2 regions of the Micromonospora sp. NBC_01655 genome follow, and region 2 is predicted to be linked to the other one. Evidence: predicted binding sites of a transcription regulator. Region 2 holds the regulator's gene; the other holds the start of a gene.
What was found. Region 2 encodes HrcA, which represses chaperone genes, less so after heat shock. Its sites were predicted from a motif close to GGTTNGCACNCTCNNNNNGAGNGTGCNAACC; they were not measured.
Positions count from the first base shown of each region.

Region 1: a site for HrcA is predicted at 2,840-2,870, ahead of groES (co-chaperone GroES). Genes of this name have one in related genera too.

Region 1 is NZ_JAPEQF010000001.1:1,442,663-1,449,563, reverse strand. Features, by position in the region: gene OOK41_RS06940 (hypothetical protein) at 1-521, shown strand, start outside; gene groL (chaperonin GroEL) at 675-2,321, opposite strand; gene groES (co-chaperone GroES) at 2,392-2,706, opposite strand; gene OOK41_RS06925 (methyltransferase domain-containing protein) at 3,105-4,316, shown strand; gene ybaK (Cys-tRNA(Pro) deacylase) at 4,375-4,854, shown strand; gene OOK41_RS06915 (sugar ABC transporter substrate-binding protein) at 5,117-6,208, shown strand; gene OOK41_RS06910 (ATP-binding cassette domain-containing protein) at 6,241-6,901, shown strand, end outside.
Region 2 is NZ_JAPEQF010000001.1:2,067,090-2,073,990, reverse strand. Features, by position in the region: gene OOK41_RS09920 (16S rRNA (uracil(1498)-N(3))-methyltransferase) at 1-674, opposite strand, end outside; gene dnaJ (molecular chaperone DnaJ) at 732-1,874, opposite strand; gene hrcA (heat-inducible transcriptional repressor HrcA) at 1,948-2,970, opposite strand; gene OOK41_RS09905 (DUF4870 domain-containing protein) at 3,242-3,904, shown strand; gene hemW (radical SAM family heme chaperone HemW) at 3,944-5,167, opposite strand; gene OOK41_RS09895 (enoyl-CoA hydratase family protein) at 5,186-5,968, shown strand; gene OOK41_RS09890 (hypothetical protein) at 6,177-6,901, shown strand, end outside.

The DNA of each region.
Region 1 (6,901 bases), 620 kb from region 2:
ACGACCGGCTGGTCTGGACGGCGATGCGGCGGGCCACGGAGGCGCCCCGCCCGGCCCCGGCGCCCACCCCCGAGCTGACCGAGCTCGTCGACTGGGCACGCGGCCGGGCCCCGGCCGGCGACGGCCGCTGCTCGCTGCTCATCCAGGTCACCGACACCGCGCTCAGCCAGCACCCGGGCGAGGCGGCCCCGGCCAGCCTCCCGGGCGAGGACGGGTGGGCGGCGTTCCGCCAGGCCGGCGACCTGGTCCGCCGGCTCCGGACGGCCGAGGCCGACCCGGCGCACGGGCAGTGGATCTTCCTACGGCTGGAGGCGACCGCCGGCGGCTTCACCCTCGAACGGCGCTACGACTCGTGGCCCGGGTGGCTGGCCGACGACGGGCGCGGGCCCTGGCGCAGCCACCTCCGGCCGGAGCTGGACCGCCGGGCACCGGCGTTCCGGCCCGCGTGGGCGGTGCTGCTGGCGCCGGAGGTCGCGTACCTCGGGCCGCCGCCGCCCTTCGACACGCTCACCATCGGGTGACCGCCCCGCGGACCCGCCCACCACGGGGTGACCGGCCGCCGGGCGCGCCGAATGACCGGGGCGGCGCTTGCGTGAGCATCGGCCGGCGCGGGAAAGGCGTCAGGGCACGCCGTCGGGTGACGGCGTGCCCTGAACGGTGTCCTACGGCGTGGGTCAGAAGCCCGGGCCGTGCTGGTGGCCGTGGCCGTGCGAGTGGCCGTGGCCCCCGGCGGCGGCCGGCTCGGCCTTCTCCGGCTTCTCCACCACCAGGCTCTCGGTGGTGAGCAGCAGGCCGGCGATCGAGGCGGCGTTGGAGACCGCGTTGCGGGTCACCTTCACCGGGTCGATGATGCCGGACTTCACCAGGTCGACGTACTCGCCGGTGGCGGCGTTGAGGCCGTTGCCCCACTCCTGGGCGGCGACCTTCTGCACCACGACGTAGCCGTCGTGGCCGGCGTTCTGGGCGATCCAGCGCAGCGGCTCGACCAGCGCCTTGCGCACGATCGAGACGCCGACCTTCTCCTCGCCGGTGAGGCCGAGGTCGTCGGCGAGCACCGGCAGGATCTGCGCCAGGGCGGCGCCACCGCCGGGCACCGTGCCCTCCTCGACGGCGGCCTTGGTCGCGGCGATGGCGTCCTCGATGCGGTGCTTGCGCTCCTTCATCTCGACCTCGGTCGCCGCGCCCACCTTGATGACCGCGATGCCGCCGGAGAGCTTCGCCAGCCGCTCGGCCAGCTTCTCCCGGTCCCACTCGGAGTCCGAGGCCTCGATCTCCTTGCGGATCTGGGCGACCCGGTCGGCGACCTCGCTGGCCTGCCCGCCACCGTCGACGACGGTGGTGTTCTCCTTGTCGACCACGACGCGCCGGGCGGTGCCGAGCACCTCCAGGCCGACCTGGTCCAGCTTGTAGCCCAGCTCCGGGGCGACCAGCTCGGCGCCGGTGAGGATCGCCATGTCCTGGAGCATCGCCTTGCGGCGGTCGCCGAAGCCGGGGGCCTTCACCGCGCAGACCTTGAGGGTCTTGCGGATCGAGTTGACCACCAGGGTGGACAGGGCCTGGCCCTCGACGTCCTCGGCGATGATCAGCAGCGGCTTGCTGTTCTGGAGGACCTTCTCCAGCAGCGGCAGCAGCTCCTCGATCGCCGAGATCTTCTGCGTGGTGATCAGGATGTACGGGTCCTCCAGGACCGCCTCCTGCCCCTCCACGTCGGTGACGAAGTTCGGCGAGATGAAGCCCTTGTCGAACTGGAGACCCTCGGTCACCTCCAGCTCGGTGGCGAGGGTGGAGCCCTCCTCGACGGTGATGACGCCGTCGCGGCCGACCCGCTCCATCGCCTCGGCGATCAGCTCACCGATCGTGGCGTCCTGCGCGGAGATCGTCGCCACGTGCGCGATCGACTCCTTGTCGGCGACCTCGACGGCCCGGTCGAGCAGCGCCTCGGAGACCTTGTTGGCCGCCGCGTCGATGCCGCGCTTGAGGCCGGCCGGGTTGGCCCCGGCGGTCACGTTGCGCAGGCCCTCGCGGACCATCGCCTGAGCCAGCACGGTCGCGGTGGTGGTCCCGTCGCCGGCGACGTCGTTGGTCTTGGTCGCCACCTCCTTGACCAGCTGCGCGCCCAGGTTCTCGTACGGGTTGGTGAGCTCGATCTCCTTGGCGATGGTCACGCCGTCGTTGGTGATCGTGGGCGCACCGAACTTCTTGTCCAGGACGACGTTGCGCCCGCGCGGGCCGAGAGTGACCTTGACCGTGTCCGCGAGGGCGTTGACACCGTGCTCCAGCAGGTGCCGGGCGTCGTCCGAGAAGCTAAGGATCTTCGCCATGAATGTCCCTTCGAGGCGTCACTGCCCCGGCCCGGCGAGCCGGACCGGGGCAGTGACACTGATCGGTTGGTTACTTCTCGATGACCGCGAGGACGTCGCGGGCGGAGAGCACCAGGTACTCCTCGCCGGCGTACTTGACCTCGGTGCCGCCGTACTTCGAGTACAGGACGGTGTCGCCGACCTTCACGTCGATCGGCACGCGGTTGCCCTTGTCGTCGATCCGGCCCGGGCCGACAGCGAGGACGGTGCCCTCCTGCGGCTTCTCCTTGGCGGTGTCGGGGATCACGATGCCCGACGCCGTGGTGGTCTCAGCCTCGTTCGCCTGGACCACGATGCGGTCCTCGAGCGGCTTGATCGCAACCTTGGTCGCGGTAGTCACGGGCATACCCTCCTGGGGTACTGGTTTCGTTGCTGGTCGACGGGGCCGACCAGCGTCAATCTGCCACATGCCACCGGGCGGGGCCGTCGTCGCGGGTGCCGGTCCGCCTGGCGTTCAGCGCCCGGGCACGGGGCCCGGAAGCTGGCACCCTCGATGGGAGAGTGCTAATCGCAGGTTATGCCGTGGCTAGCACTCCGTCAAGGAGAGTGCCAACGCGTCGCCCGTCGTGTCGCCCCGACCGGCCCGTCGACGCCGTACCGCCCAAGATTCGACTTTGGCTGCGGGACGTCGCGGCCGCCCGCCCGCCCGAGACCGCCAGGTGCCCCACCCGGAGCCGATGACGGTGGCCGGACGACGGGGACGACCGCCGACAGGCGTTCCCGGTGGACCCGGACAATGGAGCGGTGGATCTCGACCAGTTCGCCGCCCTGCGTACCCCCGAGGGGTCGGCCGCGCTCACCGCGGCGACCGGGCTGGCCGGCGGCGACCCGCTGGCCGCGGCGGCGGCGCTCCGCTCGGCCGGGGTGCCCGCCGGGCTGGCCGCCGCCGCGCTGACCCAGGCCGAGCTGCGCCGCCGGGCGGTCGGCAAGTTCGGGCCGGAGGCCGCCGGCATGTTCCTCACCCGCGCCGGGCTGGAGCAGGCCACCCGGGGGGTGGTCGCGGCCCGGCGGGCCGAGCGGCTGCACGCCGCCGGGGTACGCACCCTCGCCGACCTGGGCTGCGGCCTCGGCGCCGACGCGCTCGCCGCCGCCCGTGCCGGCATCCGGGTGTACGGGGTGGAGGCCGACCCGGTGACCGCCGCGATGGCCTCGGCGAACGCCGAGGCCGCCGGGCTGGCCGAGGCGTTCACCGTGGAGTGCGGCGACGCCACGGCGTTCGACGTGACCCGGGTCGACGCGGTCTTCTGCGACCCGGCCCGCCGCAGGGCCGGCACCGGGCGGCGGATCTTCGATCCGAACGCCTACTCGCCGCCGTGGGACTTCGTAGCCGGCCTGGCCGAGCGGGTGCCGCACACCGTGGTCAAGGTGGCCCCCGGCCTCGACCACGCGCTGATCCCGGTCGGCGCCGAGGCGGAGTGGGTGAGCGTGGCCGGCGACCTGGTCGAGGCCGCCCTGTGGTGCGGCCGGCTCGCCGAGGTCCCCCGCCGCGCCACCCTGCTGCGCGAGCCGGCCCCCACCTGCGCCGCGGGGGTCACCCGGCACCAGCTCACCGGCTCCGGCGCGGTCGAGGCGGCGGTCGGCCCGGTCCGCCGGTACGTCCACGACCCCGATCCGGCGGTGGTCCGCGCCCACCTGGTCGCCGAGCTGGCCGACGCCCTGGGCGGCACGCTCGCCGACCCGACCATCGCCTACCTGTACGCCGACGCGCCGGGCGGGACGCCGTTCGCCCGCTGCCTGGAGGTCACCGACGTGCTGCCGTTCTCGCTCAAGCGGCTGCGCGCCCTGCTGCGCGAGCGCCGGGTGGGCCGGGTCGAGATCCTCAAGCGCGGCTCCGCGCTGGAGCCGGAGAAGCTGCGGCGGGACCTGCGGCTGGCCGGCCCGGAGGCGGCGAGCCTGGTGCTGACCCGGGTCGCCGGCGCGCCCACCGTGCTGCTGTGCCGGCCGGTGGCGGACTGACGGCCGGCGGCGGGTAACCGGTGGCCCCGGGGGTCGGGGCCGGGTTAGCTTGTCGGGCATGGCGGGACAGGGCACTCCGGCGACGGCGCTGCTGACCAGGCGGAAGATCCGGCACAGCACCCACCCGTACGACGTCTCGCCGGACGCGCCGAACTACGGCGCGCTCGTCGCGGCGGCCCTGGGCGTGCCCCCGGAGCGGGTGTTCAAGTCGCTGGTCACCGAGGTCGACGGCGCGCTCGCGGTGGCGGTGGTGCCGGTCGCCGGTGAGCTGGATCTCAAGGCGCTGGCCGGCGCGCTCGGCGGCAAGCGGGCGACGATGGCGGACCGGGCGGTCGCCGAACGGGCCACCGGCTACGTCCGGGGCGGGATCAGCCCGCTCGGCCAACGCCGACGCCTGCCCACGGTGCTGGACGACTCCGCCCTGACCCACGACACCGTCTACGTCTCGGCCGGCCGGCGCGGCCTCCAACTCCAGCTCGCCCCGGCCGACCTGATCGTCCTCACCGACGCCGCCACGGCCCCGATCGCGGCCCGCTGACCCACCGCCCGCCAGGCCGCCGCCGGCCGACCGCCCGGCGCGGCGGGTCCGGTCGGCGGCGGGTCCGGGGCCACATCCGGGCAGCACAGGGCCGGGATGCCGCTCCCGGCGGCGGGGCGGCAGGGAGTCGTGGGCGTTGCCGAATCGTTACTGCCGCCGACGAGACTTCAGAACGCGACGGCCTTGTGTCGGGCCTGCGCGCGAAATACGTTGCCGGGCACAACAAACCGCCGTCCCGCCTTCACCCCGAAAGGACCCGCACATGCGCAAGGGCTTCCTCACCCTCGCCACCGTGGGCGTGCTGGCCACCGGCGGCACGGCCGCCTGCGGCCCCGGTAGCGCGGAGGCCGGCGGCGGTGACAGAAAGCCGAAGATCGGGGTGATCCTGCCGGACAGCAGGACCAGCGCCCGGTGGGAGGGCGCGGACCGCAGGTACCTGGAGGCGGCGTTCCGGGCCGCCGGGGTCGACTACACCATCCAGAACGCGCAGGGCGACAAGTCCAGCTTCTCCACCATCGCCGACGGGATGCTCACCGCCGGCGTCACCGCGCTGATGATCGTCAACCTGGACTCCGGCACCGGCAGGGCCGTGCTGGACCGGGCGCGGTCGCAGGGCGTCGCCACCATCGACTACGACCGGCTCACCCTGGGCGGCTCGGCCGAGTACTACGTCAGCTTCGACAACAAGGCCGTCGGCAGGCTCCAGGGCGAGGGCCTGAGCCGGTGCCTGGCCGACCAGGGCGCCGAGCACCCGGTGGTGGCGTTCCTCAACGGCTCGCCGACCGACAACAACGCCACCGAGCTGAAGGCCGGGTACAACTCGGTGCTCGGACCGAAGTTCACCTCCGGGACGTACGTCAGGGGCCCGGACCAGCCCGTGCCGGACTGGGACAACGCGCAGGCCGGGGTGCTCTTCGAGCAGATGCTCACCCGGACCGAGGGTCGGATCGACGGGGTGCTCGCCGCCAACGACGGCCTCGGCAACGCCGCCATCTCGGTGCTGAAGAAGAACAAGCTCAACGGCAAGGTCCCGGTGACCGGGCAGGACGCCGACGTGCAGGGCCTGCGCAACATCCTCGCCGGCGACCAGTGCATGACCGTGTACAAGGCGATCCGGAAGGAGGCGGACGCCGCCGCCGCGCTGGCCGTGTCGCTGGCCAACGGCGTCCACCGGGACACCGGCCAGACGGTGCGGGACCCGGAGAGCGGGCGGGACGTGCCGGCCGTGCTGCTGGAGCCGAAGGCGATCTACCAGGAGAACGTCAAGGACGTCGTGGCCGACGGCTACGTCTCCCGGGACAGGCTCTGCACCGACCCGTACGCCGAGCTGTGTGCCGCCGCCGGGATCAGCTGACCCGCCCGCCGACCCTCGTACGGAGGAGACCTGTGTCCGCAACCCCCCTGCTGGAACTGCGCGGGATCGACAAGAGCTTCGGCCCCGTCCAGGTCCTGCGTGACGTCGCCCTGTCCGTTCACGAGGGCGAGGTGACCGCGCTGGTCGGCGACAACGGCGCCGGCAAGTCGACCCTGGTCAAGTGCATCAGCGGCATCCACCCCACCGACTCCGGCGAGTTCCTCTTCGAGGGCCGCCCGGTGAGCGTCAACAGCCCCCGGGACGCCGCCGCCCTGGGCATCGACGTCGTCTACCAGGACCTCGCCCTCTGCGACAACCTCGACATCGTGCAGAACATGTTCCTCGGCCGGGAGCGGAGCAAGGGCCCGGTCCTGGACGAGTCGGCCATGGAGCAGATGGCCGCCGAGACCCTGGCCGGCCTGGGCGTCCGGACGGTGCGGTTCCTGCGCCAGCACGTCGCCAGCCTCTCCGGTGGGCAGCGGCAGACCGTCGCCATCGCCAAGGCGGTGCTCTGGAACAGCCGGCTGGTCATCCTCGACGAGCCGACCGCCGCGCTGGGCGTCGCGCAGACCGCCCAGGTGCTGGAGCTGGTCCGCCGGCTCGCCGACAACGGCCTGGCCGTGGTGCTCATCTCGCACAACATGAACGACGTCTTCGCCATCTCCGACCGGATCGCCGCGCTCTACCTCGGCC
Region 2 (6,901 bases):
CGCAGGACCGACGGGCCCAGGCGGACGGGGCGGGCGCCGGCGGCGGTGAAGGCGGTCAGCTCGGGCTCGGCGATGCCGCCCTCCGGGCCGACGACCAGCACGATCTCGCCCGCGTCGGGCAGCTCCACGGTGGTCAGCCGGTCGTCTGCCTCCTCGTGCAGGACGAACGCGGCGGCGGCCCCGGCGATCCGCCGGGCCACCGTGGCGGTGGACTCGTCCGGGGACCCGGCCAGCACCGGCAGCCACGCCCGACGGGCCTGCTTCGCTGCCTCCCGGGCGGTGGCCGCCCACTTCTCCCGCGCCCGTACGCCCCGGTCGCCGCGCCACTGCACCACCGAGCGGGACGCCGCCCAGGGGACGATCTCGTCCACCCCGACCTCGGTCATCGCCTGCACGGCCAGCTCGCCCCGGTCGCCCTTGGCGATGCCCTGCACCACCACGAGCCGGGGCACGGACGCGTCGACGTACCCCCGGGAGGTGACGGCGAGTTCCAGGCTGCCCCGGCCGACGGCGGTGACCACGGCGGACGCGGTGCCGCCCCGGCCGTCGGCGAGCAGCAGCTCCTCGCCCACCCGCAGCCGCTGCACGGTGGCGGCGTGGTGCCCCTCGGGGCCGTCCAGGGTGAGCTGGTCGGCGGTGGGCAGCGACTCGACCAGGAACAGCGGCGCGGACACGACGATCAGGCTAGCCGCCCCGGCGGGGAACCGGGGCGGCGAGGCCGGAAGACGGGGTCAGGGGTGCCCGTTGAACGCGTCGCGCATCCGGGAGAAGAAGCCGCCCTGCTTGGACAGCTCGGCGACCTCCTCGCCCCGGGTCTTGGCGAAGTCGCGCAGCATCTTCTCCTGGTCGGCGTCGAGCTTGGTCGGGGTCCGCACGTCGAGGTGGACGTAGAGGTCGCCGCGACCGGTGCCGCGCAGGTGCGGCACGCCCCGGGCGCGCAGCCGCAGGGTGCTGCCCGGCTGGGTGCCGGCCTTGACGTCGACCGTCTCCTCGCTGTCCAGCGTCTTGATGGTCAGCCGGGTGCCGAGCGCGGCGGCGGTCATCGGGACGGTCACCCGGCAGTGCAGGTCGTCGCTCTTGCGGGAGTAGACGTCGTGCGGTCGCTCGTGGATCTCCACGTACAGATCGCCGGCGGTGCCGCCGCCGGGACCGACCTCGCCCTGCTGAGCCAGCCGGATGCGCATGCCGTCCTCGACCCCGGCCGGGATCTTGACGGTCAGCGAGCGGCGGGTGCGCACCCGCCCGTCGCCGGCGCAGGTCGGGCAGGGGTGCGGGATCGTGGTGCCGTAGCCCTGGCAGACCGTGCACGGCCGGGCGGAGACCACCTGGCCGAGGAAGGTGCGCTGCACCGACTGCACCTCGCCCCGGCCGGCGCACGCCTCGCAGGTGGCCAGGTGGGTGCCGGCGGCGGTGCCCGCGCCGGAGCAGGTGGTGCAGAGCACGGCGGTGTCGACGGTGATCGGCGCCTCGACGCCGAACGCCGTCTCGTGCAGGTCCAGCTCCAGCCGCAGGATCGCGTCGGCCCCCGGCCGGGTACGCGGGCGCGGCCCGCGCGCGCCGCCGGCCGCGCCGCCGAAGAAGGCGTCCATGATGTCCTGGAAGCCGACGAACGGGCCGGCCCCACCGGGCCCGCCCGGGCCGGCGCCCCCGCCACCCGGGGCCAGCGGGTCGCCGCCCAGATCGACGATCTGCCGTTTCCGGTCGTCCGAGAGGACCTCGTACGCGGCGTTGATGTCCTTGAACTTCTCCTGTGCCTCCGGGTCCGGATTCACGTCCGGGTGGAACTGCCGCGCCAGCTTGCGGTAGGCGCGCTTGATCTCGTCGTCGGAGGCTTCCCGGCTCACGCCGAGGATGCCGTAGTAGTCCCTGGCCACTGCGTTCCGTGTCCTCATGTTCGTCTCGCGTTGCGCCGGTCGGCGGCCGGAGCCGGCCGTCGGCCCTGACTGGTCAGTTCTGGGCCAGCAGCTCGCCCACGTAGCGTGCCACGGCCCGCACCGTGGCGATGGTGCCGGGGTAGTCCATCCGGGTGGGGCCGAGCACGCCCAGGCCGCCGAGCGCGGTCGCCCCCGGCCCGTACCCGGTGCTCACCACCGAGGCGGCGCGCAGGTTGTCGATCTCGTTCTCGTCGCCGATCAGTACCCGGGTGGTGGTCGACTCGACCTCGCCGATGAGCTTGAGCATCACCACCTCCTCCTCCAGCGCCTCCAGGATCGGCCGCAGCGAACCCTGGAAGTCCAGCAGGCCGCCCCGGGTGAGGTTGGCGGTGCCGGCCAGCGCGATGCGCTCCTCGTGCCGCTCGACCAGCGTCTCCAGCAGCACCGTGGACAGCGTGGTCATGGCTGGGCGCAGGTGCGCCGCCGACTCCTCGACCAGCGCCTGCACCAGCGGCGGGGTCTCCGACAGCCGGCTGCCGACCAGCTTCTCGTTGACCAGCCGGCGCAGGTCGGTGACGTCGGCGGCGGGGACCGGCGCGGGCAGCTCGACCAGCCGCTGCTCGACCCGGCCCGTGTCGGCGATCATCACCAGCATCAGCCGGGTGGTGGAGATCGGCACCAGCTCCAGGTGCCGCACCGAGGACCGGGCCAGCGACGGGTACTGCACCACGGCGACCTGCCGGGTGAGCTGGGCCAGCAGCCGGACGGTGCGGTGCACCACGTCGTCCAGGTCGACCGCGCCGACCAGGAAGCGCTCGATGGCCCGGCGCTCGGCGGGGCTGAGCGGCTTGACCCGGGAGAGCCGGTCGACGAAGAGCCGGTAGCCCCGGTCGGTGGGCACCCGCCCGGCGCTGGTGTGCGGCTGCCGGATGTACCCCTCCTCCTCCAGCACCGCCATGTCGTTGCGGACGGTCGCCGACGAGACGCCGAGCTGGTGGCGCTCGACCAGGGACTTGCTGCCGACCGGCTCCTGGGTGGCGACGTAGTCCTCGACGATCGCGCGGAGCACGGCGAGCTTGCGGTCGTCGAGACCCACTCCCCTTACCTCCTGTCGCACGTCGGGGCCCGGCGTCGCGGTGGCGGCACCCGGGGCCGGCCTGCCGGTCGTCGAAGCCTGGCACTCGACTGTAACGAGTGCCAGTCTACGTCGGCTGCCCCGCCGTCGGTAAGATCACCGACGGACCGTCGGCCCGGCGGCGGCAGCCGGGCGACGGGGCGGTGCGCCGGCTCCGCCAGCCGATCATCCCCTCGGACCCGACCAGTGTCGCTCTGGTGCCTCCTTGCCGACAGCACCTACCGTGACGTACATGACTGAACCACCTCGCCCTCCCGGAGGCGACTCCGGCGGCTACCCGCCCGAGGCCAACCCGCCGTCGGCACCGTACGGTTCGTCGCCGGACGAGCCGCCCACCGCGCCACTTTCCGGGGCGCCCGGGGTGGGCGGCTATCCCCCGCCCGGTGGCTATCCGCCGCCCGGTGGCTACCCGCCTCCCGGTGGCTATCCCCCGCCCGGTGGCTACCCGCCGCCCTCCGCCGGCCAGCCCTCGGCGGGCGGCTACCCGCCTCCCGGCGGCTTTCCGCCGGGTGGCGGATATCCGACCGGCGGTGCGCCCTCCGGCGGCTACGCCAACAACGAGGACAAGACCTGGATCCTGGTCGCCCACTTCGGTGGCGCGGCGGGGATGTTCATCGGCGGCGGCGTGCTCGGCTGGCTCGCGCCGCTGATCGCCCTCCTCGCCCGGGGCAACCAGTCGCCGACGGTCCGCGCCCACGCGGTGGCGGCGCTGAACTTCCAGCTCCTCTGGTCCGTCATCGCCCTGATCGGCTGGATCCTCACCTGCATCCTGGTGGGCCTGCTGATCGGGTTCGCCGCCATGATCATCGGCATCATCTTCGGCATCATCGCCGGCATCAAGGCGAACGAGGGCACCCCCTACCGCTACCCGATGACCGTCAGCCTGATCAAGTGACCCCGACCGGCCGCTCCCCCGGCCGGGCGGGTCACCCCGTCAGGGCAGCAGGTCGCGGACGACCGCGTCGGCCAACAGCCGGCCGCGCAGGGTGAGCACGGCCCGGCCGGCCGCGTACCCGGCCGGGTCGAGCAGCCCGCCCGCCACGGCCCGCTCGGCGCCGGCCCGGCCGGGCGCGTCCAGCACGTCCAGTGGCAGGCCGGAGGCGAGCCGCAGCCGCAGCATCACGTCCTCCATGTGCGCCTCGCGGGGCGTGAGCACCTCCCGGGCCAGGCCGGGGGACTCCCCCGCCGCGAGCCGCTTCGCGTACGCGCTCGGGTGCTTGACGTTCCACCAGCGCACCCCGCCGACGTGGCTGTGCGCTCCCGGGCCCAGGCCCCACCAGTCCGCGCCGGTCCAGTAGAGCAGGTTGTGCCGGCACCGGCCGGCCGGTGTGCGGGCCCAGTTGGACACCTCGTACCAGGAGAAGCCGGCCGCGCCGAGGGCGGCCTCGGCGGCCAGGTAGCGGTCCGCCGCCACGTCGTCGGAGGGGTACGGCAACTCGCCGCGCCGCATCCGCGCGGCCAGCCGGGTGCCGTCCTCCACGATCAGGGCGTACGCGCTGACGTGGTCCACCCCGGCGGCGACCACCTGGTCGAGGGAGGCGGCGAAGTCCTCGGCGCGCTCCCCCGGCGTGCCGTAGATCAGGTCCAGGTTGACGTGGTCGAACCCGGCGTCGCGGGCCTCGGCCGCGGCGGCGGTGGCCCGGCCGGTGCGGTGCCGGCGGTCCAGCACCGCCAGCACCCCGGGCGCGGCGGACTGCATGCCCAGCGAGATCCGGGTGTACCCGGCCGCCCGCAGGGTCTTCAGCGACTCCGGCGTCACCGACTCCGGATTGGCCTCGGTGGTCACCTCGGCGTCGGCGGCCAGCCCCCAGGCGCGGTCGATGCCGTCGAGGATCCGGGCCAGGTCGTCGGCGGGCAGCAGGGTGGGCGTGCCGCCGCCGACGAAGACGGTGTCGACCCTCGGCGGCGGGCTGTCGCCGAGCACCCGGCCCGCGAGGGCCAGCTCGGCCAGCACGGTGTCGGCGTACGACTCGCGGCTGCCCCCGCCGCCCAGCTCGTCGGCGGTGTACGTGTTGAAGTCGCAGTAGCCGCACCGGCTGGCGCAGAACGGCACGTGCACGTACACGCCGAAACCGCTCGCGCCGACAGCGCGGGTGGCGGTGGCGGGCAGCGAGCCGTCGACGGGGACGGCTTCGCCTTCTGGAAGGACGCCGGGCATGGCCACTAGTGTGCCCGCATGACCTCCTCCGACGCGCTCGTGCGGGTCGCCACGGCCCGTGGGGTGACCACCCTCACCCTGAACAGCCCGCACAACCGCAACGCGCTGTCCACTCCGCTGATGACCGAGCTGCTGGCCGGGCTGTCCGCCGCCGTGGCCGACGACGCGGTCCGGGTGGTCGTGCTCGACCACACCGGCCCGGTCTTCTGCTCCGGCGCCGACCTGAAGGAGACCGCCGCCGCGTACGCCAGCGGCAGCGTCCCGGCGGGGATGCTCGGCGACGTGCTCGCGGCGGTCTGGGAGTGCCCGAAGCCGGTGGTGGCCCGGGTGGCCGGGCCGGCCCGGGCCGGCGGGCTGGGCCTGATCGCGGCGGCCGACCTGGCGGTCTGCGCGCAGGAGGCGACGTTCGCCTTCACCGAGGTGCGGATCGGGGTGATCCCGGCGGTGATCTCGGCGACCGTGCTCCCCCGGTTGGCCCCCCGGGCCGCCGCCGAGCTGTACCTGACCGGCGACACCTTCGACGGCCGGCGGGCCGCCGAGATCGGCCTGGTCACCACCGCCGTGCCGGCCGACGGGCTGGACGCGGCGGTGCAGCGGCTGTGCGCGTCGCTGGTGCGGGGCGCGCCGCGCGCGCTGGCCGGGGCGAAGGAACTGCTGCGCCGACCGTCGGCCGCCGACCTGCGCGCCGAGATCGCCGAGCTGGCCGCCCTGTCGACCGGGTACTTCCTCTCCGAGGAGGGGCGCGAGGGGGTGCTGGCGTTCCGGGAGAAGCGGGACGCGAGCTGGGTGCCGACCGCCTGAGGCGTTTCCCGGCCCGGCCGGCGGGAAAGCCGGCCGCCGCGCCCGTTCCGCCGCCGGGCCGGGCGACACCGCGCGGTCGGGCCGGGCGGGAACTATCCCCACCGGGGGGCGGAATGTGGTCGACTCGCTACGGATCGGAGTGAACCGGTCGGACGAGCCGGTCGGCGGCGACGGGGACGTACTCTTGGCGGACGCCGTCGAACGGGGGGTGCGGGTGCGAAGTCGGGCAGTCGTCGCGGCCGGTGTTGTCGTCGCCGTCGTCGCCGTTCTCGGGATCTGGCTCGTGGCCCGGCAGGTGGGTGAGCGCCTACGTCTCCCCCTGGCCAGCCGCACCTGCCTCGTGCAGGCGGACGGCCAGGTACGGCTCGACGCCGACCAGATGGCCAACGCCGCCACCATCGCGGCGATCGGCACCCAGCGGAAGATGCCGGAACGTGCCGTGGTGGTGGCTCTCGCCACGGCGTACCAGGAGTCCGGGCTGCGCAACCTCGACGGTGGCGACCGCGACTCGGTGGGGCTGTTCCAGCAGCGGCCGAGCCAGGGCTGGGGCACCAAGGAGCAGATCGGCGACCCCCGGTACGCGGCCAACAAGTTCTACGCCGCGCTCAAGCGGGTGCGCGGCTGGGAGAAGATGCGGGTCACCGAGGCGGCGCAGAAGGTGCAGCGCTCGGCCTACCCGGAGGCGTACCAGAAGTGGGCCGACGAGTCGCAGGTGTTGACCCGGGCGCTGCTCGGCGAGGCGACCGGGGCCGTGGCCTGCACCGTGGGGTCGACGCCGGTGATGCGCGGCGAGGCCGCGGCGGCGGCGCTGACCCGGGGCCTGAGCCTGGACTGGGGGCTGCCGGAGACGGTGTCGCCGGCCGAGCTGACCGGGCTCGCGGTGCCGACCACCGACCAGCGCAACGGCTGGCGGTACGCGCACTGGCTCGTCTC